4 regions of the Cohnella cellulosilytica genome follow, and region 4 is predicted to be linked to each of the others. Evidence: predicted binding sites of a transcription regulator. Region 4 holds the regulator's gene; each other region holds the start of a gene.
The links. The regulator Rex, encoded in region 4, represses fermentation and respiration genes when NADH is low (regulators of the CRP and FNR family bind a similar motif). The targets are predictions, from matches to a motif close to TTGTGAAATATTTCACAA.
Positions count from the first base shown of each region.

Region 1 (5,994 bases), on a different contig from region 4:
CATGCTGAAAATATCCAACGACAGTGAGGAGAGAAAGGCAATGCGAAGGGTCTTCATGACCGTATGCCTGTATCTTTCCGCCGTTCTCGCGATCAATCGGCCGTGCTCCCGGCTAACGCCCAAAGCCAGCAGCGTTTCCAAGCCGCGCAAGGTGTCGGCAAAATGACCGGCAAGCCGCCTGAACGTCTGCCACTGGCGATCGGCCTGCTTGCGAGCGGCCAACCCAAGCACGATAAAAAAAGCGATGATAACCGGCATGGCAAGCGAGAGAATGATTCCGGATGCGCAGTCTAATCCGAAGACGCACAGCAGGATGACCAGCGTCGCGACCGGAGTGTCAATAGTGCGAAAAATGGCCAGTTCCAGATAGACGCGAAGCTTATCCGGACCTTCCATCGCCAGAGCGGTCAACTCGCCGCCGCCTTCCTGGGCAGCAAACCGCGGACCTCTGGAGAAGACGGCCGAAATAAAACGCTCTCTTTCCTCTTCGGCATGCAGCTCCGCGAAGGATCCGGCAGCTGTCTGCTGAAGCCAGGCCAACGTTTGGCGCGCGAAAAAAACGATCACGAACAACAACAGTGAACCTAGAGCATCCCGAATAGGACTTCCTGCGAACAAGAGCGAAATCGCTTTTGCCAGGAACAACGCTTGCGCTACAACCGCTCCCGCATGGAACGCGGAAACGGCCGTCAGCTTGAGCGCAAGCCGTCTGAAGCCTGAAAGCGCAAACCAGTTTCTGTCCATCAGTATTCCAGATGGTCGCGGTTCGTAATTCGCTTATGGAAAACAAAGTAACTCCACGCCTGATATCCCACGACGAAAGGAAGCAGAACGACAGCAACGACTGTCATGGCGCGCAGCGTATATTCTCCTGAAGCGGCGTTAAAGACCGTCAAAGCGAATTCATCCGCCATGGAGCTGACCATGAGACGCGGAAAAAGTCCGATAAACAAAGTCGCAAAGAGCAGTACAATTTGGAAGCCCGTCATGACGAACCCCCAACCCTCGCGACCGCGACGCAGAAAGAAGCCTGCAAGCAGAACGGATGCTGCCCCCAGAACAAGGGCGAGAATGAGCCAAAGTTCGCGCCTTGCCGCCAGATCCGTGGAATAGACGGTCAAGACGGCAAAGCCGGACAACAGCGCAGCCTGCCAGGGAAGCCAGCGCAGCGCCTTCGTCCGGGCTCGCTCCCTCAGCTTCCCTGAAGTGCGGAGAGAAAGAAAAACCAGCCCGTGAAGCCAGCATAAGCCGACGACAACCGCGCCGCCAAGCAGAGAATAACCGTTGAAAATATCGACCAGCCGCGCGTTCATCTCCATGTCTCTTCCGATAGGAACGCCTTTCAGCGTGCCGGCAAACAGAACGCCGAGAAGCAAGGGCGGAACGAAGCTGCCGATCCAGATCGCCGCGTCCCATAGCTTCCTCCAGCCTTCTCCCTCCGCCTTGCCTCTGAATTCGAAAGCGACGCCGCGACAAATGAGCGCAAGCAGTACGAGAACCAACAGCGAATAATAGCCGCTGAACAGAGTCGCATACCAATGGGGAAATGCCGCGAACATCGCTCCGGCCGCCGTAATGAGCCACACCTCGTTGGCGTCCCAGAACGGACCGATTGTATGAATGACGGTGCGGCGCTCAAGGTCGTTGTCCGCGATCCGACGAACAGCCATGCCCACTCCGAAATCGAATCCCTCAAGAAAGAAAAAACCGGTAAAAAGCACGGCGATCAGCAGAAACCATATTTCATTGAACGACATGCTCTTGTCCCCCTTCCCTTCGATAAGGATCGAAAATCGTTTCTTCACCGGAACGCTCTGCCGACTCGGGTCCCTTGCGGGCAGTACGATAAAACAGCCAAGCCGCCAGTCCCAGCAGAAGGATATAGATAGCGGTAAAAGCGACCAGCGAAAATCCGACCTGCCCAGCGCTTACGCCGGGCGAAACCGATTGCTCCGTGCGAAGCAATCCAAATACGGTCCAGGGCTGTCTTCCGATCTCCGTCATGATCCAGCCCGCGGTGTTTCCGATGAAGGGCAGCGATATTCCCGCCACCATCAGAAACAGATAAACTTTCGGAAGCTGGCCCGCTTTGCGGCGCAGCATGAGATACAGCCCGTAAAGACTGAGCAGGATCATGCCGCTTCCCGCGCTCACCATGATCCGGAAACTCCAGAATGTGGTCTTCACGGGGGGGATATAGTTGCCCGGTCCGTAAACTTGTTCATATTCCGCTTGCAATTCCTTCATGCCCGGCACGGAACCGTCGAACCGACTGTACGACAGGAAGCTCAACAAATAGGGGACCTTGAGTTCCCAACGATTCTCTTGGGCTTCGTTATCGATTGCCGCGAATACGGTCCATGGAGCCGGGTCCGCGCTTCTCTCCCACAAGCCTTCGCTGGCCGCCATCTTCATTGGCTGCGTGTCCACCAAGTACTGCGCCTGACCATGCCCGAACTGCGCGATCGCCAGCGAGGACACCGCGCCCACGATCAGCCCGATTCGGAGCGACGTCTTGAAGAAATCCGTCTCTTCTCTTCGCAACAGCTTCCAGGCGCTGATTCCGGCGACCAGGAACGCGCCCGTCGCAAATGCGGCAAACAGCGTATGCGGAAATTCCCATAATAGCTGGCCGTTGGTAAGCAGCGCAGCCAGATCGGTCATTTCCGCTCTCCCGTTGCGGATCGCAAAGCCCACCGGACGCTGCATAAACGAATTCGCCGCCAGAATCCACAGCGCGGACAGCATCGTACCGATTGCAACGAGCCACATGCAAGCCAGATGTAAACCTTTGGAGAGGCGCTCCCAGCCGAACACCCAAAGCCCGATAAAGGTCGATTCCAGAAAAAATGCGAGCAGAGCTTCGATTGCCAGAGGAGCTCCGAACACATCGCCCACAAAGCGCGAAAAATCAGACCAATTCATCCCGAACTGAAATTCCTGCAAAATGCCCGTCACGATGCCCACGGCAAAGTTGATAAGCAGGAACGTCCCCCAAAACTTTGTCAGACGCTTGAATCTTTCATCCCTTTTCACGACGTACAGCGTCTCCATAATCGCCACGATCAATGAAAGACCGATGGATATGGGAACGAACACAAAATGAAAAATGGTGGTCAGCGCAAACTGAAGCCTGGCCAATTCGACGACTTCCACTCCATCACTTCCTCCCGCGTTATTTCTGGCTCCGGAGTTCTCCTTATTATAAGAAAAAGGATCGTCCGGTATATGGCCCGAAAGAGGGAGACGCGTGAGCGTTCTGTGACAGGGTGGAGACAGCTATGTGAAAACAGTTACAATCAAGTGAACTTCCGAGAAATCGTTGTTCTTAAGAAATAAGTCCCAATTGTTCCGCGTTGTACCGCAAAATTTCGAGCAGCGTTTTCATCTCGGAGTCGGGGTAGCTTCTAAGCTCGATTCTCTCCGCATCCACGCTCAATGACCATGGTGACCGCCTTCCGGTATGGCGACCTCTTCATCGCCTGCATGCTCCAATTGCGACAGTCTCTCTACGGCTTCCTCGCCGATGGCCACTCGTTTGGCCGGCATCGCCTCCAGATTGGCGGAAGCGATACGGCTTTGCACGATATACAATCCTTCCGCTCCGAATACATAATTCGCCGCGTATACGCCCGGCGTTTGTTCTCGCGCAGGGACCGTCAACGCTCCCGCTGGATCGTCTTCGGGCCAGACGACGAATTCCGCTTGATCTGCTTGAAGCAGCGGCTGCCCGTTTTTCTTCACCTCTACGGACAGCAAAACTTCCGATTGGGCATCCGCCGGAGCCGGCGCGCTCAGGTCGACGGTCAGATGGGGAGCGAAACCGCGTTCGTCTCTTCCTTCCGTGTCCGATGTACAGCCTCCGAGGGCGATTGCAAGAACGGCGAGTGCCAGACCATTGCGGACAGACTTAAATTGAAACTTCATATCTTACCCCCACCCTCTTCTTAAGCTGAGAACCAGTGCCGCAGCGTCTTGATTCTGCGAATGACGAACCAATCAAGTAGCACGACGACGATCAGCGACAATCCGACAAGCGGCATGACGACGCCGCACACAACCATCAATACCAGCACGGCTACCGAAACCTTGCGGTTTTTGGATCGGTTCGGCGCGCCAAGTCCGTCGGGCTTGCGTTTACGCCACATGAAATATGAACTGATCGAGACAAGCACGAGTCCCAAGGCGGCGAACAGACCGAGCAGTTGGTTGGCCAATCCGAACAGATGACCTTCATGAAAGGCGATGCCATACGAGATCAATTTGCCCATAATGCCGTAGTCGGCGAAGCGCACATCGGTCAACACGGCGCCGCTGTATTGATCGATATGCAGCGTCGCGCTTGTGTCAGGCTTGTCGTGCGAAGTCGACACGGTGAATACGCCGGTTTCCCCGCGGGGGAGCGTGATCGTGTAAGGCTTTAAGACGTCCAGCTTGTCGGCAATACCGGCAACGTCGTTGACGGTCAGCGCCACATATCCTCCGCTTGCGGACGACGCCGGCACAGACAAGTTTTCCGCGGCCCAGGGGAGATCCTCGGCAATATCTTTCGCGACCGTAGTCGACTCCGGTTTTGCGCCGAAGCTGTAAGCATAAGGAGGAACGTTCGTACGGGTGGAGTCGGCCAATTCGCTGATCCGCGGACCAAGTACGCCGGACCAAGGCAGCCCTGACAATATCATCACGACAAGCACAAGCGAAATCCAAAAAGCCGGCACGGCATGCAGATCGCGCCAGAACATTCGGCTTCCCGGCTTGCTCAGCCGGGGCAATACCGTGCCCCAGATATTCTTTTTGCCGCGAGGCCACCACAAAATCAACCCGGTCAGAACAAGGATCAACGCCCAACATGCCGCCAGTTCAACGAGACGATTCGTCCAGGTTCCTTCGATAAGCAGTTGGCTATGCAATTTCTTGAAGATAGCCGAGAACGTTTTGTCAGCGTTTAACGCTCCTTTGATATTCCCGGTATAAGGATCGGCATACATGGTTGTCGGCGTGCCAAAATGACTGACAGAAAGCCTATACGTGTCAGTCGGCGCTTTCATTAGCGTAATGGAAGAAACCTTCGCGCCCGGATAACCTTTCTCGGTCTTGGCAATCACCTCCGCCGGAGACATCGGATGCTGACCCGTTTGGCTTACCGTCAGGAAATCCCTGTAAAGGTAATCTTCGATTTGCGGTTTGAACAAATAAGCCGAGCCGCTGATCGCTAAAACAATCAGAAATGGAGCAAAGATAATACCGGCGTAAAAATGCCACCTCCATACGGCCTGAAAAACGGCTTGCCTTACATTTGGCGCTTTGGAAGACCTGCCTCCTTGCAGCGTTTGGATTGCCTGGGAAGGATCGCTTTCTTGCGGGGGGATTGCTTTGGCCAATTCGCTCAATGAGTGCTCCTCCGATCTAAACTTGAAATATGCAAGCAAAAGTATAGTCACATACGTGGGAGAACTGTATGGCTCATAGGGGCCATAATCTTGCGAAAGCTGTGTACGTTATGTGAATTTTTTTGAAAATCATAAACGGATCGGCGGTGACGGCGTTAAAGCTCGAACAGCAACCCAAATAGGCCAGCCGGTAAAACCGGCTGACCTGACGTTCCGCGCCGAGATATTGCGATCTTCCATTCTGAAGACTTTTACTTCAAGGCCAAGCTGTATTTTTCCCGAGCGTTCCGCGCAGCCTCGACCATGTTGCGAAGCGATGCGACGGTTTCTTCGCGGCCGCGCGTTTTCAAACCGCAGTCCGGATTAATCCAGAACAGCTTCGGGTCGAGCACGCGCAGCGCGCGGTCGATCATCCCCGTCATCTCCTCTACGTCCGGTACGCGAGGACTGTGGATATCGTACACGCCAAGACCGATACCCAGCTTATAGGTGTTCTCCTCGAAGCTGTAGATCAGCTCGCCGTGGCTGCGGGAAGTTTCAATCGAGATGACGTCGGCGTCCATCGCCTCGATCGAGTCGATCATGTCATGGAATTCGCAATAGC
Region 1 is NZ_JBHMDN010000008.1:132,356-138,349, reverse strand. Features, by position in the region: gene cydD (thiol reductant ABC exporter subunit CydD) at 1-744, opposite strand, end outside; gene cydB (cytochrome d ubiquinol oxidase subunit II) at 744-1,757, opposite strand; gene ACFFT4_RS05495 (cytochrome ubiquinol oxidase subunit I) at 1,744-3,156, opposite strand; gene ACFFT4_RS05490 (FixH family protein) at 3,436-3,927, opposite strand; gene ACFFT4_RS05485 (PepSY-associated TM helix domain-containing protein) at 3,948-5,429, opposite strand; gene metE (5-methyltetrahydropteroyltriglutamate--homocysteine S-methyltransferase) at 5,642-5,994, opposite strand, start outside.
Region 1: a site for Rex is predicted at 3,282-3,299, ahead of ACFFT4_RS05495 (cytochrome ubiquinol oxidase subunit I). Genes of this name have one in related genera too.

Region 2 (5,994 bases), on a different contig from region 4:
CAAAATGATCTGCCGATAGCAGAACCAAGCGCCTCTGCCCGGCCGGAAAATAACGACGGACGTCACAAACTTCGTATGTCCGGCGTGAACCTGAGCGTCCGTGCCTATCATCAGTTGATAGGCGGCGCGAGGATCGGCCAGCATAAAGCTGCGAATACGGGCGAACACATCATCCATCGTCAGCTCTTTTTCGGAGACGTTGCGGAACGTTGTTTCGTGGATCATAGGGATTTGTCTTCTCTGCATGAGGGTCACCTGTGACGCAAGTCGGCTTCTTCCTTTCCATATAAAAGTGGAGACGTGGACGGGACTCGAACCCGCACATCCGGACGTGAAAGGCCCGTGTGTTATTCCTTTTCACCACCACGCCGTGGAGGACAGGAGCGGGTCTTCCCCGCCGATCTGTCGGCCGCCGAATCGCGGCAGCCTATCTGATAACGCCTATCCATGTATGGATGCCCGGGCAGGAATCGAACCTGCGATCGATGATTCAAAGTCATCTGCCTTGCCGCTTGGCTACCGAGCAATAATTGGGGAGACCAACCAGACTCGAACTGGTACTAACGGAGTCACAAACCGCCGCGTTCGCCCTTTCGCCATAGTCTCCAAAATAAAAAGCTATCCGTTGTCCCCCGCCTCGCTCCCCCGTTGAAACCGGGAAAGAAGGATTCGGAAACCGGATAGCTCGAATCGCGCCGCGAGATTGCTCCCGCTTAGGAGAAGCTGCGACATCTCTGCCGGAAATCCGGCCATCGATGCCCTTCTCTCGCGAATCGGCTATCCTCTGTTTCGATCTCATGATCCTGCTGACGCCAATTCCGTTCGTATGGATACAAATTGTTTTTCATGGGACTCGCCTCTCTTTCAAACTGAGTTTTTGTTGCGATATGTACTTTGGAGGGATCAAGTATAAAAAAAGACCCCTGTCGCCGCCGTCTTCTCCTATGCTTAGGCTTGTGCCCCATAGAAAAAGACTGCCAGCCTCGGCAGTCTTTACAAGAACGCTATGTATGCGATCGCGAACGGAGTCAGGCTGTAGCATACAGCCGGCCAGCCGCAACGGATCCTCTGCGCTTGTAAAGAAGGCCTCTATGAAATGGAATGCGGAATTCATGCGTCTCCAGCCACTGCTCATGGAGCTGTTCGGCATAGACTGCCGGCTGGTTAATCCAATCGAGTCGATTCATCTCTTGCATGGTCCCGCACTCCTTTCCAGATTCAAGATTTGTTGGTAATCCTAACATCTCATCTTTAACCATGTCAACCATTTTTTTCTTAAATCGCAGAGGGAAAAGGTTGGAAAGGTTTTTGAAGCACACGATCCGCCGCATGTTTATGCGATGACCGCGGATTGGATTCGAACCAATTTACACCGCCGAAGTAACCCTTCCGAGCGCCTCTGCAACTCTGCGAATCCGCCGCCTTGCGGCCTCGGCTTCACCACCTGATTTTCCCTGATAATCGGGGTCTCGAACAGGGCGGAAGTATGGCAAATCTGGAAAATGACCGATTTTTTCACCATTGGAGAAAATGCAAAAACAGCCGCGACCCGACAAAATGCCGAATCGAGGCTGCTTCGTTTGTGCTGCGATTTGTGCTAGGGCGTGTATGCATACTCCGAGGACAGCAGATTATGCCGAATTTTCGTTCCATGCAAGGAACTTTTGCGAAGGCGTACCGGGGGTACGTCAAGCAAAAGTGACGCAGCAGGGGGCGAAAAGGCGGTGAAAAATGCCCCTGAGCGGGTTTGCATACACGCCCTAGTAGGCAAGCGTGAACAGTCCGTTAATGTGGCTCAAATAGCGGGCGTTGCTCGCTTTTTTCATCAGGGACGCCGGAAGTCCGCGCAGCTCGATGCCCGTCTCGCCGACGGAGCCGATGCCGTCTTTCCGTCCAAGACTGGCCAGCGTACCGGAGAATACCGGTTGGAAGCTGTCCATTGTCATGCCCTTGAAAGCCGCGGCGATATTGGCGCCGACAAGCTCGCCCATCTGCCAAGCCAATTGTGCGGTCGGCGGATAAGGCCGGCCCTCCGGCCCGAAAACGACCGCGCAGTCGCCCGCCAGAAAGACGTCGGGATGGGACGTGGATTGCAGCGCTTCGGTGACGGTTGCGCGGCCGCGATTAACTTCGATGCCGCAATTGGCGACGAGCGAGTTGCCTTGTACGCCGCCGGTCCAGACCAGCGTGTTCGTGTCGATCGTGCGGCCGTCCTTCAAGGTAACCGTTTGGCCTTTCACTTCGGTGATCGGAAGGCTCGTCAAGAATTCCACGCCGCGTTTCTCCAGGCTGGTCACGGCCCGTTGAATGAGCTCCGGCGAGAACATCGGCAGAATGGTCGGCATCGCTTCGACCAGATAAAGCGAAATATCCGTGAAATCAACGCCGTTCTGGCGGCAGATAGCCGGCAGCTCGTCGGCCAGTTCGCCTACCAGCTCCACGCCGGTCAGACCGCCTCCTCCGATGACGAACGTCGCGTCCGCTTTATTTTTCGATTGGGCATAGGCTTTGATCCGTTCCTTCACATGGGCGAAAATACGGTTCGCATCCGACACCGATTTCAGGATCAGACTATTCTCTTGCAGTCCCGGAATGCCGAAATAGTTCGTTTCGCTTCCCATCGCAAGCACCAGCGCGTCGTAGCGGTAAGAGGTTCCGTTGGTCAACGCCACCTTCTTGCCTTCGACATCGATCGCTTGCACTTCCCCTACCGCGATATTGACCTGTTTGCCCTTTAACAATTTCTCCAGGGGCAGAGCTACCGCTTTCTCCGACACGTTGCCCGCGGCCAGCCGATGCAGCTCCGTAATAATCTGATGCGTGCCCGCGCGGTTAACGACCGTAATGTTCGCCTCGCCAACCGTCAAATGCGCTCTTGCGGACAGGGCGCTAAGCAAGCCGCCGTAACCGCCCCCGAGAATCAAAATTTCTTTGCTCATCTATAGTCCTCCGTTCTCGCCTGTGTATGGGTCTCTTCTTAGTTCTGGCTTTGCTTTCTCTCGCCCAGGATGTTCAGATAAGCCTGGCTGAAACGAAGCATCTTTTGCAATTCCGGATCCTTCAGCAGCTTCAGCATGCCGAATACGCCAATCGTTTCGCTGCTGCTCTCCGCCCGGTCGCTCGCTTCGATTGCCGCGGACGCGTATTCCTTCACTTTCTCTCCCAGCGGCTTGGCGACTTCCTGAATGCCGCCGACGATATCCTGAATCAGCACGCGATCCGCGGCCACCTTCTGGGCGACATCGTAAATATTCGTCAGCACGGACATCATCTCGGCCAACTTCGGCAGTTGATCCACCAAGACGGTAATCGCCTGCTGCACTTCCGGTTTCATTAATTGATCCAGTACATCCAACTTGGCAGCCGCTTCGGATACGGCCGTCTCCCGCTCGACACTCGCTACAGTTGCTTCGGACATTCTGTTTCCTCCCCTAGGTGATGTCATAAATCCTGATTTAAGCATAAATTGTGAATTAAATCACATTGATACCTATATTTTACCTCATTAATGACATTTCGTATAGGTAATCCGGTGGAATCTTTCGCTATATTTTATATTTTTTTTCGTATGGGGGCCGTTTCATTGGAAATCGTCCCAAAGAAGCCGGGGAATTAAAGCATTTCATCTCCCTGATCATTGAAAAATTTTTGATAAGCTTACTTTCCACCCGTGTTTAACTTCGCTAAGTTAATAACCTTCAGTTTTATGTTTCAGCAGCTGCTTCTGCGCCCTCTCCGATACTGGAATATTCACATCTCCCTCAGATACCGCTACTTTGATCACACGCAAGCCCCTATCCAAGGATATAATTTTCCGCATGTTCACGACCGTACCTCGATCCATTTGCAAAAAACCTTTCTCCCGCAATAATTCGGACCACTCCCCAAGTCGAGTTATCGCCCGATACTTGCCATCAAAAGTGTAAAACAGCACTTCTCCGTAACCGTCGGTTTGCAAGTATACTATGTCCGCTACATCCAACATCCGATGCTCTCCGTTTGAGGCGATTACTTGTAGGATCATGGGCTGGCCTCATTTCTAATTTCCAAAATGAAGATTACGCAATTGCGTACCGGAACAAAATTCATTATATGGTACGTTTTTGCGTATAGTCAATATTAAAGTTGGAGTGAGGTCCATGGCCAAAAAAGTAATCGTCAAAATACATGCTTTGATCCGACAACGCGAGATATCCCTAAGAGAGCTTTCACGCTTATCTGATGTTCGACACGCCGCCTTAAGCGAGCTAGCCACCGGCAAACGCGCTAACATCAACTTCTCTCATATCGAAAAAATCGCCGATGCCCTGGGCATCAACGATATCCGGGAGATTATCGATTTTGTTGAAGTGGAGGATTTTGAATAGTAAGCGAACAGTTGCGCTTCACAACTCCGCTCCCTTATACCCCATTTTGCGATAACCTTTAATTCGTTTCTTGTACATGCTCATTAACATCGGTACCTGAAGGTCAATATAATCGTAAATCTTGACCTCACGCTTATTCGCATGGGAACGATGCAGCCGACCGGCATATTGCTGCAAGGTTCCGGTCCACGAAATCGGATGAACGAGAAACAATGTGTCCAACCGGGAATCATCAAAACCTTCACCAATTAGCTTCCCGGTCGCAATAAATACTCTCTCTTCATCATCTGAAATACTGGCTATCTTCGCACGAATAGCGTCTCTTTGCTTCTTCCCCATTCCGCCTTGCAATACGATCACGTTCTTCGCAAATGGACGCAAGCGTTCTGCGAAATATTCCGCATGTGCTCTTCGCTCTACTAGCAGCAACGGCGATCTTTTCTCCTCCAAGCAATGAAGAAGATCATCGAAAATCATCGTATTGCGCGCTTCATCCTCTACAAGAAATTGGTACACTTCCTGTATCGACGGATTTAATACGTTGGACGGCAGACGGAAATCGGTATAACGCGGCACTACAGATAATGCAAATCTTCGCGATCCCGTCAACATTTTCGCATCCACACGAATACGAACAGGCCCTAACTGCATCATGACGATGGCCTCTTGTCCGTCTTGACGTTTTGGCGTAGCCGTCAGCCCAAACACATATCGCGCTTTTGACTTCAATAAAACTTGCTCGAAGCTAAACGCGGATAAATGATGGCATTCGTCGACGATAACCTGTCCATACTCCTCTATCAGCGAGTTTACTTCTCCTTTTCGGTTCAAACTTTGAATGACGGCGATATCTACAATATTCGTCCGCTTATTTTTCCCGCCGCCAATCCACCCAATAGCATCCTTAGGCATACTCAAAAAGGTTTGCAGCCGCTCTTTCCACTGTTCCATAAGCTCCCGCCTATGCACCAAAATCAGCGTATTTACTTTGCGACTGGCGATAATATTGGAAGCGACAACCGTTTGCCGAAGCCTGTAGCTGCAGACAATATCCCAATATCATGCGCGAGTATGGCCTTCGCCGCCGTATCTTGCAGCATCGTTAACTCTCCGTCAAATCGAACGTGAATGGCACAGCCGGAAAACCGTTTATCCTCAACAACAACCTGTGATCCATTTTGCTCAAAAAGATCCAAAACCGCACTTAAACAACCTCTAGGAAGCGCGATATGTTGGGGCAAATCCTCTGCACAGCTTATCACTCTCGGTTTACCGTATGTGGACAATCTCATGGCCTGAGTTTTATAAAAATCAGGGTTCGAGAATGAAGCAAGCCTCATAAGGCGATTAATTGCGGAAGTAGGCAAATCTGCTTTTTCTACGTATACTCGATCAGCCAACACAATTTTTAGTGTGCTTGGCAAAGAACACGTTAACAGGTCGTTATCGCGTTGAGAACTGGTATACATCATCTCTCCCCCGAAAGTAGCTCCGATACAAAGCAAGCTTCTTTCCTACCGTCGAACATTGAGTGACTTTAGCATCAGTGTTCGAGACGTTGAGTAATGAGGGCGAATGTTCCGAAGGGGTTTCCTCTTCAATACGTTCTTCGGTTAGAGGTTTTAGC
Region 2 is NZ_JBHMDN010000007.1:184,929-190,922, forward strand. Features, by position in the region: gene ACFFT4_RS03860 (ribonuclease H-like YkuK family protein) at 1-225, opposite strand, end outside; tRNA gene ACFFT4_RS03865 (tRNA-Glu) at 294-370, opposite strand; tRNA gene ACFFT4_RS03870 (tRNA-Gln) at 453-526, opposite strand; tRNA gene ACFFT4_RS03875 (tRNA-His) at 532-606, opposite strand; gene ACFFT4_RS03880 (NAD(P)/FAD-dependent oxidoreductase) at 1,761-2,939, opposite strand; gene ACFFT4_RS03885 (DUF1641 domain-containing protein) at 2,978-3,418, opposite strand; gene ACFFT4_RS03890 (LytTR family DNA-binding domain-containing protein) at 3,689-3,985, opposite strand; gene ACFFT4_RS03895 (helix-turn-helix domain-containing protein) at 4,140-4,367, shown strand; gene ACFFT4_RS03900 (DEAD/DEAH box helicase) at 4,386-5,336, opposite strand; gene ACFFT4_RS03905 (hypothetical protein) at 5,351-5,836, opposite strand; gene ACFFT4_RS03910 (hypothetical protein) at 5,811-5,994, opposite strand, start outside.
Region 2: a site for Rex is predicted at 3,467-3,484, ahead of ACFFT4_RS03885 (DUF1641 domain-containing protein). Genes of this name have one in related genera too.

Region 3 (5,994 bases), on a different contig from region 4:
GGCTGTCCCGTTCGCTCAGGCTATAGTCCGCTGTCGATAAGGAAGGAGATGCTATGTGGATGGAACTTATCAAAGTCGGAATCGTCGAGGACGACAAGGATTGGCTTCGCGGCCTGCGCGCTTATTTGGACGGCCAATCGGATATTGAGGTTACATTCGCGACTGACGAGCCTGGGGTGTTGCGGGAGGAACTGGCTTCGGGGCGTTTTGCGGCGGATGTGGTGCTGATGGACATTATGCTGCACGGCGAGCCTGAAGGCGTTCGGTTGGCGGAGGAGGTAGCGGCGGCTGCGAGAGCCCGCGTCGTTATGCTCACCTCGATGGAGGAAAAGGAGCTGATCTTCCGTTCCTTCCAGGCGGGAGCGATCGACTATCAGATCAAAAGCGACTTTGAGTCGCTTCCTGACGCGGTTCGCGCCGCGGCAAGAAGGGAATCCCCGATCAGTCCGGCGGCGGCCGAACGGATGCGCGAGGAGTTCCGGAGGCTGAAACAGCTCGAGCGCGAGTTCGAAAAGAAAAAAATGCAGGACCTGATCACGCCCTCCGAGCTGGAGCTGCTGAAGCTGATCGACAAAGGCTACACCCAGACGGAGATCGCAAGCCGCCTCGTCCTGTCGATTCGCACGATCAAAAACCACGTCAACCACATCCTAAAAAAGCTCGGCTCCAAAGGCTCCAAAGAAGCCGCCCGCGAGGCGAAGGAAAAGGGGTTATTTTAAAGCTGCCAGCCCGACGAACTTCCGCCCAATAGGGTCGTCCCATGTGCTAGCGACGTTTAATCCACCTGCACTCCCGGAGCATTCCCTCAAGCAACATACTTTACTGATTTCCCAAGAGCGACTGAACTCCGGGGCGGCGACGAGGTACCAAGAGAAGTTGGTACTTTTTTTTGCGCGCCGATTTTCTAGAATGAAGTTAGCGGAAGTAACGCACAATTTCCAAATAAAGCCTACGAAAATGGGGAGGATGAACGAATATGGCGACAGCGGGTTTCGAACCTTTCTCGGCGGCGCACGCGCTGGGGGTGGCGATGGCGGCGGCGATCGTCGTCGGGATCGTGCTGTTTCGCAAGCGGCTGCGAACCCCTCGCGCGAATCGCCGTGTCAGGCATATCCTTGTCGCGACGCTCGTCGGCTGCGAGCTGTCGCTGCAAGTGTGGTACGGAATGACGGACAATTGGGGCCTGTATTCCTTGCCCTTTCAGCTCTGCAGCGTCATGATGTGGCTGTCGGCGATCGTGCTGCTCACGCGCAGCCGCAAGCTGTATGAGGTGACGTTTTTCCTTGGCATCGTCGGCGCGCTGCAAGCGCTGCTCACGCCCAATCTGGACGCGGGATATCCGGAATTTCGCTATTTTCATTTCTTTATTGCGCATGGCGCGATTATTGGAGCGAGCGTGTTCCTGACCGCGATCGAAGGCTACCGTCCAACAACGGCCTCGGTTTTCCGGGCGCTCGGCTGGCTGCATGTCATTGCGGTTCCCGCCGCTGTTACGAACGCGCTCGCCGGCACCAACTTTATGTTTCTGGCCCGCAAGCCGAGCACGGCGTCCCTGCTCGATCTGCTGGCCCCTTGGCCGTGGTATTTGCTTGAACTCGAACTGGTTGCGCTCGCGCTGTGCTTCCTGATGCTCGGCATCGTCAGGCTGGTCGACCGCGCGCTTCGTACCGACTCCGCCCAAGCGTCCCGTCCCCGGTAACCGGAAGGCGCCCAAGCGATTTTTTTTCGCGGCAGGGAGCCGCTTCGTCCCGCAGATGGAATAGGATTCGCATTCCTGGAGGAAACCGCAGCGGGTCAGTCGAATCCGCAGCACATTGCGGAAGGCTTTCTCCGTATCCACAAGGGGAGTAGAGTTCTCATTGCATGAAGGAAACCGACAAGCTTCCGTCGAATGTTATTCGCAGCATTTTCTAGGTTCGCGGCATTTCTCGGAGGGGGCCGCGGGGGACTTGCGGGGAGCCAGAAGCCGCGCTTAACGTGCCGGAAGCCGCATCGAACGAGCTGGAAGCCGCATCGAACGAATTGGAAGCCGCCTCCAACAAGCCGGAACCCGATCTCGCCCCGGAATCCAAGCCCGACGAAGCGAAAATGTGAATCCTGTTACATTCAAAGGGAAAGGAATGTGGTAAGTTTTCTACTACGGCAAGGCGACAGGAGGGGACGTCCGTGGAGACGGAGGCGCTGCAGAAAGTTGAACAATTGGCTTTGAAAAAATCCCGAATCTACGAACAGAGCTTGCTTCGCTACATCGCGCGTTCCATGCTGGCCAGCATGTTCATCGGCTTCGGCGTTATCGTCGCCTTCAAGACGGGCAGCTATTTTTACAACGTGCAGTCCCCGATGACTTATCCGGCGGCGGCCGCCACGTTCGGCTGCGCGATCATTCTGATCTCCTACGGCGGGGGAGATTTGTTTACCGGCAACACGTTCTATTACAGCTACGCGGCGCTGCGCCGCAAAATGAGCTGGACGAGGACGGTAAGGTTATGGATCGTCAGCTACGCGGGCAACATTCTGGGAGCGGCGGCGTTCGCCCTGCTCATCTACACGACGGGGCTGTTCGAGGAATCGTCGGTTAACGGCTTTCTGCTCAGCGTCGTCGAGAAAAAGATGCACGCTCCGGCAATGGAGCTGTTTTTTCGGGGAATTCTGTGTAACTGGCTCGTCTGCCTGGCGTTTTTCGTGCCGATGTTCATGAAGTCGGACGGGGCGAAAATGTTCGCGATGATGCTGTTCGTCTTCTGCTTCTTCATCTCGGGCTACGAACACAGCATTGCCAACATGTGCACGTTCGCGATCGCGCTCGTTCTGAACCATCCGGGAACGATCACCTGGGCCGGCGTCGCGCACAACCTGATTCCGGTAACGCTGGGCAATCTCATCGGAGGCGGGCTGCTGCTCGGCTACATGTACTACTACGTTAACAAACCCTTTATGGAAGAATAGAAATATCGGAGGCTGGCCATATGACGACAAACGCGAAAAAAACAAGAGTGGTTATTATCGGAGCGGGAGCGGTCGGATCGACAACCGCGTATACGCTGCTGTTAAGAAATCGGATGGACGAGCTCGTGCTGATCGACGCCAACCACGAGAAGGCTGTCGGAGACGCGCTGGATATGAACCATGGCATGCCGTTCCTCGGCGGCGCCAAAGTATGGGCGGGCACGTACGAGGACTGCCGCGAAGCGGATATTATCATCATCACGGCGGGGGCGGCCCAGCGCGACGGGGAGACGCGGGTCGATCTGCTTAAGCGCAACGTCGCGATCTTCGACAGCATCGTTTCGAGGGTGATGAAGGTCAATTCCCACGGCATTCTGCTGATCGCTTCGAACCCGGTTGACATTATGAGCTACTTTTCCTGGAAGAAGTCCGCTTGGCCGGTCCACCGGGTCATCGGCTCGGGCACGCTGCTCGACAGCGCCCGGTTCCGCTACTTGATCGGCGACAAGCTGAGCATCGATCCGCGCAGCGTTCATGGGCATATTATCGGCGAGCACGGAGATTCCGAGCTTCCGCTGTGGAGCCTCGCGAACGTGGCCGGAGCGGAAGTGAAGCTGACCGCCGAAGAGCGGGACGAAATCTTTCTGAACACGCGCGACGCGGCTTACCAGATCATCAGCGCCAAGGGAGCGACTTATTACGCGATCGCACTGGCCCTCGATCGGATCGTCACCGCGATTCTGCGCGACGAAGGCGCCGTGCTCAACGTCTCGACGCTGCTGCAGGATTACCACGGGGTATCCAACGTGTTCCTCGGCGTGCCGTGCGTCGTGGATCGGACCGGCGTCCGCGAGGTCATGGACATCCCGATCACGGAACAGGAGAAGGAACTGCTGCACCGTTCGGCCGACAAGCTGAAAGGATTGATCTCGTCGATCTCTTCGATCTAAGTCTGTTCTTCCCGCGGTTTCCGTTGTACAATGGGAATTGTTTGGCGCCAGGGTTGTACATTTTGGAAACCGACGGGGAGAGACTGCGACGATGAAATTGCAAAAGGGTCAGAAGCTGTTATTCATCGGGGATTCGATTACGGATTGCGACCGGGCCAGGCCTGCCGGCGAAGGGCTGTTCGGAGCGCTGGGGAAAGGGTACGTCTCTCTGGTCGACGCCTTCCTGCAGGCGGTATATCCGGAGCTTGGCATACGCGTCGTCAACAAGGGGCTTGGCGGCAACACCGTTGTCGATTTGGAAAATAGATGGCAGGAAGACGTGCTCGACCAGAACCCGGACTGGCTGTCGATCATGATCGGCACGAACGACGTGTGGCGGCAGTACGACACTCCGTTTATTCCGGAAGGGCACGTCTATCCGGACCGTTACGAGTCTACGCTCCGCGCGCTGGTCGTGCGGACGAAGCCGCATGTGGGCCAGCTTGTGCTGATGACGCCGTTTTATTTGGAGAGCAACAAGCAGGACGCGATGCGCGCGACGATGGACCAATACGGCGCGATCGTGAAGCGGGTGGCGGAGGAGAGCGGCGCGTTGTTCGTCGACACGCAGGCCGCTTTCGACGCCGTGCTGAAGGAGCTGTATTCGGCGACGCTGGCCTGGGATCGCGTGCATCCGACACAGGCGGGACACGCCGTGCTGGCGAGAGCTTTCCTGAAGGCCGTAGATTTCGATTGGAATAAGAAGTAATCCGCAGGAGACAAGGGGGCGTTCCCCAGGCCGGCTAACCCGCCGGCCTGGGGGATAGCCCCCCTTGCTTGCGGAATTCGAGCCGGAGATGGCGCGGACGGGATTCGTTCGCCGTTTTTCGCTTGCGTTCCGTCCAGGAGAGGGGCTTCTCAAAGCGGGTTCAGTCTGAACCGCTCGAGATGATGGTGAAGGTTTTCCTTGAGCAAAATTTCCTGCTGCTTCCTTCCCAACAGGTCGAAATGAGGGAAGGAAGAGCGGGCGTGGATATATTTCGGGTTCAGGTCGTTGGCCTTGCACCAGGCGGCAAGCTTGTCGTAATCGGCGTTGCCGACTTTCGTTACGGTGCGGAATTGCGGGAACCTTGGATCGTACCAGTAATGCGTAAGAAAGGCGGTTTCTCCCCGGGAGACGGCGGCCTTCCACGCGTTCAATTCCGCCCTGTCGATACCGAAAGCCACTTCACTTCATCCCCTGTCCGTGTTAGTCTTGTCTAATCATACCAGTATAACATGTCGAAGTGCATTCGGCGGTTTGCGAGACGGAGAGGCTGATCGGCCATATGGACATTTTTTTGCACATTTTATGGAACAACGTACTTCCTTTGTCGCTCGTCATCGGTTTGGGAATTTTGCTGCATCGCATTTTCAAGCTCGATATCAAGACGCTGTCGAAATTGAACTTTTATTTGTTTTCCCCGGCGATCATGTTCGAGCTGCTGTACGGAACGGCGATTTCGGTACAGATGTTCGGACAGGTGCTGCTGTTTTTCTTGCTGTTCATGCTGCTGCAATACGCGGTGCTGGAAGTCGTCGTGAGGCTGCGCGGGTACAAGGGCGGCATGCGCGCGGCGATGAGGAACAGCGTATTGTTTTACAACAGCGCCAACTACGGTATCCCCATCAATCAGCTGGCATTCGCCGGCAATACGTACACGCTGTCGGTTCAGATCATCATCATGATGATGCAGTCGCTCATTCCGAATACGTACGGCATCTACAGCGTCAATGCGCATAAAGCCGATTGGCGCGCCATCCTCAGGGTCATTTTGTCGATGCCGGTCATTTACGTCATCCCGGTGGCTTTGCTGCTGAGAAGCTTCCAGGTTCCGCTTCCGGGTTTCGTGGATATCGCCGTCGGGTACCTGTCGGACGCCTTCATCGGCATGGCGCTGTTCACCTTGGGCGTGCAGCTCGGCAACATGAAGGGGTTTCTCACCCGCAAGCTGGCCGCGGACGTCGGCATCGCCACCGGGCTTCGTCTGATCGCCGGGCCTCTGCTCGCGTGGGGAGTCGTGCTGATGATGGGCGTCGACGAGATGATGGGCGCCGCGCTGATCGTCTCGTCGGCCGT
Region 3 is NZ_JBHMDN010000033.1:32,732-38,725, forward strand. Features, by position in the region: gene ACFFT4_RS22645 (response regulator transcription factor) at 60-719, shown strand; gene ACFFT4_RS22650 (YwaF family protein) at 977-1,699, shown strand; gene ACFFT4_RS22655 (formate/nitrite transporter family protein) at 2,167-2,946, shown strand; gene ACFFT4_RS22660 (L-lactate dehydrogenase) at 2,967-3,896, shown strand; gene ACFFT4_RS22665 (SGNH/GDSL hydrolase family protein) at 3,988-4,644, shown strand; gene ACFFT4_RS22670 (hypothetical protein) at 4,794-5,102, opposite strand; gene ACFFT4_RS22675 (AEC family transporter) at 5,204-5,994, shown strand, end outside.
Region 3: a site for Rex is predicted at 2,089-2,106, ahead of ACFFT4_RS22655 (formate/nitrite transporter family protein). Genes of this name have one in related genera too.

Region 4 (5,994 bases):
ATTGGTTCAGCGTCTGGTCGTACTCGCGATGCTGGCCTCCGTCCCTTTTGCCGCCGATCCCGTCGATCTCGTCGATGAAAATAATGGCGCTGTCGCGCTTCAGCTTGACCGCCTGCTGCCGCGCTTCCTTGAACAGGTCGCGAATCCGCCCGGCGCCGACGCCGACGTACATTTCCACGAATTCGCTGCCGGAGGCGGCGATAAACGCGGAATGCGTATACTGCGCGGCCGCCTTCGCCAACAGCGTCTTGCCGGTTCCCGGAGGTCCCGTCAATAAGATGCCCTTGAGCGGGCGTATGCCCAACTTCTGAATTTTGTCCTTGTAAACGAGAAAATCCAGCGCCTCCTGCAATTCCCGCTTCGGCTGGTCCTGTCCTCCGATATCGTCGAAGGTCAGGAACTCCGGCTTGCGGGCGACCGTCTTTTTGCCCCCGGCCGCGCCCATTGCCATTCCGCGCGAGCGGCTGAACAGATAAATCCCGCCGAACACAATCAGTCCCATCGTCAGTATGGCCGGCGGCAATCCGACGTACACTAGAAAAATAAGCGTGACGAGGATAACGCCGATCGCCATTTCTTTGCCGTAGCTTCCGATTTTACGCATTCGGCCACACCCCCAACGTCGCAGGCTGGCGCGGAAGCACGACGAATTTCGCCGCGTCTCCGTCCCTCAAAGAAATATAAACGTTATTTTCGTCGATGTCCGTCACCGCCGTCACGCCCGGGAACCGCTCCGACAGTTTGGCCATCGCATCCCGGATGCCGGAATATTTGCGGTTCTCCATCGCCTCGGCGACATCGAACAGCGAATAGCTCCAAGCCTTGTCCAGCAGCTCGCTGCCCGGCGCCGTCACTTTCAGCTCCAATTGGCGGCTGCCGATCTCTCCGGCTCCGTCCTGCTTGATTTTGCGGTACACGTCGCCCAGATTCGCGCCGGGATCAAGCTCGACGCTGATCCTCACGAGCGCGCCGGTCATATCGATGTTCGCGGCTTCGACGCCGGGAACCGAAACCGCGACCTTGTCCAGCGGTTTCTCGATGCCGTAATGGCGATAGGCGAACCATCCTCCGAATAATATGGCGGCCGTTAATGCCGCCGTTATCGTAATGGGCAATAGTTTGATTTTGTTCATAAGCCGATCCCCTCCATGTTTTGAACTAAGCTGGCGGCGGCAGCGATCGGTACTGGTTTGGCGCTGTATTGATGCTGGGTTGGTGCTGTATTGATGCTGGGTTGGTGCTTGATGCTGGGTTGGTGCTGGGTTGGCACCTTGGTTAGTGCTGGTTTGGTGCTGGCTCCGTACTGGTCAAATAAGGTCAAACGAAACTCTCGATCCAATCGGGTACAACTAAAAGTATATCAGGAAATGATAGACGAATCGTTAGACGATGTCTGGCAATTCGGGCAGTTAAAAACAATTTCCGAGGTGAAAAACTGGAGGAACGATACTCGAAAGAATCGCACATCGGCGCTCAAATGGGGCGAAATTGGAGGACGATACTCGAAACAATCGTACATCGGCGCTCGAATGGAGCGAAATCAGGGGACGATACTCGAAACAATCGTACATCGGGGCTCGAATGGAGCGAAATCAGGGGACGATACTCGAAAGAATCGTACATCGGCGCTCGAATGGAGCAAAATCAGGGGACGATACTCGAAAGAGTCGTACATCGGCGCTCGAATGGAGCGAAATTGAGGGGCAATACTCGAAAGAATCGTACATCGGAGCTCGAATGGGTCGGAATCGGAGGACGATACTCGAAAGAATCGTACATCGGAACTCGAGGTGGCTCCCCGCAAAGTAACATCAAGCTTCGAAGCTTGGCGTCACTATGCGGGCCCACTATGCGGGGAGAGCCTGCAACATAAGGAGATAGATGCGGCCTGTATCATTCCATCGATAAATTGTTTAGTACGTGCTTTTTTCCGACTGGAGAGTCGTCCGTTACTGAATAGATAATACATAAGTTCGGATCAGCGAGCCGTCCTCGAACGAATAGAAATCGAGCGATTGGCGGTCCTCGCTGCTTTCGTTCCAATAGCGGATTTCCCAGGCGGGCTGACCGTTAAACCAGGCGGGCATAATCCGGATCGGCTTTCCGGTATGAGCCGCGGCGAACTTGTCCAGCATCTGCCGCTCGTTCAGGTTCTCGCTGGCTTTTTTCCGCACGACCTCGTTCTCCAGCTCGAACACGGTCCACTGCTCGCCGCCCGCATCTTCGCCCGTCACGATCCACACCGTTTCCTGCCACGTGTGGCGGTCCGAGTCAAGCACCTTGACCAGCTCGCCCTGCTCCTTCGCGACCCGAATCGCCTGGTTCTCGGCCTTGCGATATTCGGAATCGGCCGAGCTGATGAAGAGCACGAACGAGACGGCGACGAACACGACGAATCCGGCGACAATGACAAGCCACCTGCCGGGAGTAAGGGAGGGAAGCACCCGCTTCCCTTCGCTCCGGCCCCTGTTCATGCCCGCAGCCTCCGGTAGCGGCTTTCCGCCTCGGCCATGATTTTCTCCTCGTCCAGCGTCGTCGGCCGGCCGTCGCGCAGCAGTTGTTTGCCGTCCACCCATACGTGAACGACATCGGAGCCTCTGGCCGAATAGACGAGATGGGATACGTAATCCGTACGCGGCACGAAGTGCGCCTGCGCGATATTAACGGCGATGAGATCCGCTTTGAAGCCGACTTTTAATTGCCCGACAACGCCCTCCAGCCCGATCGAGCGAGCTCCGTACAGCGTGGCCATCCGAAGCGCCTCTGTCGCCGGAACGGCGGTCGGATCGCCGCTTACGCCCTTGTGCAGCAGCGCCGCGGTCGTCATCTCCTGGAATAGGTCGAGGTTGTTGTTGCTCGCCGCGCCGTCCGTTCCGAGCGACACCGTGACGCCCGCCTTAAGCAAATCGGGCACGCGGGCTACGCCGCTCGCCAGCTTCAGGTTGCTGATCGGATTATGGGATACGGCCACTTTCCGCTCGGCCAGCAAAGCGATTTCCTCGTCGTTCAGATGAACCGCATGAGCGACCAGCGCCGGTCCGCCGAACACGCCGAGACGGTCCAGATGCTCGACCGGACGGCAGCCGTAATCGCGCACGTTCTGCTCGACCTCGGCAAGCGTCTCGGACATATGCGTATGCAGCGGCACATTCAGCTCGCGCGCCGCTTCCACAAACTTCAAAATAAAGTCGGGGGGACAGGTGTACGGAGCGTGCGGCGAAATCATCACGCGAATCCGGTCGTCCGCCTGGCCGTGCCATTCCCGCGCGAAGCGAATCGCGTCCTCCAGCTTCGCTTTCTGCTCCTCCTCCGAGCACAGGCCGATGACGCCCCTGGCCAGACTCGCTCTTAGCCCGGAGGCTTCCGTCATCTCGGCGACTCGCCGCGAATGATCGTACATGTCGACGAAGGTCGTCGTTCCGCTCTTGATCATTTCGACGGCAGCCAGCGCCGAGCCCCAGTAGACGTCGTCTCCGGTAAACTTCGCCTCGGTCGGCCACATATGGTTTTGCAGCCAATCCTGCAGCACCAGATCGTCGGCCATTCCGCGCAGCAGCGTCATCGCCGCATGGCCGTGCGTATTGACAAGGCCGGGCATGAACAATAGCCCTTTCCCGTCCACCGTCTCGGTCGCCCGGGCCGTCTCCTCCTGCGGCGCTTCCCCTTCGCCCATCGCGGCGATTTTTCCATTTTCTACAGCCAGCCAGCCTTGAAACTCCGGCAAATTCTCATCTATGGTTACAAACGTGCCCTGCTTGATCAACAGCCGCGTCATTGCTCCACGTCCCTTTCCGGCTCTTCCTCGTTTTGGTGATCCATGTAATAGGCCAAGCTGAGCAGCTCGGCGGTAAAATCGGCGTTATGGATGCGCACACCCGGAGCCGCCTTCAATACGACGGGCGCAAAATTGAGCAGCCCGCGGATGCCTGCCGCGACGAACCGGTCGGCGACGTTCTGCGCCTCGCCGGCGGGCACCGTAATGATCCCCACGGCAATATCGAGCTTGCGCACCGTCTCCGACAGCTCCTGCATCGGCTGGACCTTCAGATGATTGATCGAGGTTCCGGACTTGCTTACGTCCGCGTCGAACACGGCGACGATCTTCATATTGTCCTTGATATACATGTTGTAGTTGCACAGCGCACGTCCCAGGTTGCCCGTTCCGACCAGAGCGACGTTCATCGTCTTGTCCAGCTTCAAAATCTGGCGGATTTTCTCGATCAGGTAATCGACGTTGTAGCCGACCCCTTTGCGGCCGAATTCGCCGAAGTAAGCGAGATCCTTGCGGATCTGCGCCGGGTTCAGGTCCAGCTTCTCTCCGAGATCCTGCGAAGATACGGTTTGAATACCGCTGAGACTAAGTTCGTTTAAGTAGCGCAAATAAATCGGCAGCCTTCTGACGACGGCTTCGGATATTTTGATCGGCTTCATCGCATGTCCCCTCTCTCTTGCGCGGCGGCCGCGTTATTGTCGCCGTCGGCTTCCGGATTCAACCACGATTTGATTCTCGACGTCATGCCCGCCAGCGGCAGATGTTCCATTTTCGGTCCCGGCAGCGAGTATAGAAAATATTTTCCGTAATTCGTGTCGATGACTCTCGTATCGTACAGAATAACGATACCCTTGTCGTTGGCCGTTCTGACGAGACGGCCGAAGCCCTGCTTGAATTTGATGACCGCCTGCGGCAGCGACAGCTTCATGAACGGGTTCTGCTTCTCGGCCTGAAGCTTCTCGGACTTCGCCTCGGCCACCGGATGGTTGGGAGGCTGGAACGGCAACCGGACGATCGCCAGGCAGGTCAGCGCGTCTCCGGGCAGATCGATGCCTTCCCAGAAGCTGCTTGTCCCGAGCAGCACCGAAGCCGGCCGTTTCATGAATTGCTGGGTCAGCCGGCTTCTGCTGCCGTCGTCCACCCCTTGGCCGAGCACCTGAATTCCGACCGGCTCAAGACTGTCCTTGAGCGGGCCGTGAACGTGCCTCAGCATGCGGTAGGAGGTAAACAGGACGAGCATTCTGCCGCCTACCGTTATCGCGGCGTCCCGCAGCGAACCGATCAGCGCCTCGACGAACGCCGCTTCGCCGTCCCTGCCCTTGATCCCCGGAAAATCCCGCGGAATCAGCACGAGCGCCTGCTCGCGATAGCGGAACGGGGACGGCAGCATCGCCGTCTTGAGGCGGCCGCGCTGCTCCGCGTCTCCCAGGCCGAGCTGCTCGGTCACGTATTTGAACGACTTGTCGATCGTCAGAGTCGCCGAGGTCATGACGACGCTCGCCTTCTTGTCGAACATGCCTTCCTTAAGCAGCCCGCTGACGTCCGCAGGCGCCCCGTAGACGCTGACGGAACGGTTGCGGTACTGAGAGTGCCCCTCCGCCCAATAGACGAACTCGGGCCGCCCCAGCGTCACGAACGACTGCGTATCGGCGCGAATGTTGGACAGGTCCTTCAATACGCCTCCGAGGTCGGTCAACAGGCCCTGCACGGTCAACTCGTCCGTTTCCTCGCGGATTTCGACCGTCAGCTTCTCCAGGGGGCGAATCAGGTCCGACAGCAGCTGGATGACGTTGTTGCCGTCCACGCTGAGCGCCTCCCATTGCGCAGGAAGATCGGTTGGCTTGATTCGCAGCGTGAAGCTCCCGGTTTCGTCGGCCGGTGCGTTGGCGGCAAGCATCGCGAACAGCGCCTCCATCCAGCGTTCCCAGGCGTCGCGAATTTCCGGTGCCTTGGGCAGAAGCAGTTCGAGCTTCTCCGTCCACGCTCCGGCGTAATCGGAAGGCATCTCCCCAACGGAGCCGATCAGCTGCGGAAGCAATCCCGTGCGAGCGTCCTTCCACAGCCGCTGAAGCGGAATCATCAGAGAGGAATAGGACGTCTTCTGGCCGAGGTGACTGCTGGCCACTTCCTCCAAATGGTGCGCCTCGTCAACGATCAGCCGATCGTAGGCCGGCAGCAGACGATGCTCGGCTCTCATGTCGGTGAACAGCAGGGCATGGTTC
Region 4 is NZ_JBHMDN010000012.1:275,644-281,637, forward strand. Features, by position in the region: gene ACFFT4_RS09605 (AAA family ATPase) at 1-595, opposite strand, end outside; gene ACFFT4_RS09610 (hypothetical protein) at 597-1,133, opposite strand; gene ACFFT4_RS09615 (cell wall elongation regulator TseB-like domain-containing protein) at 1,950-2,474, opposite strand; gene ACFFT4_RS09620 (amidohydrolase) at 2,471-3,775, opposite strand; gene ACFFT4_RS09625 (redox-sensing transcriptional repressor Rex) at 3,772-4,431, opposite strand; gene ACFFT4_RS09630 (ATP-dependent DNA helicase DinG, 3'-5' exoribonuclease type) at 4,428-5,994, opposite strand, start outside.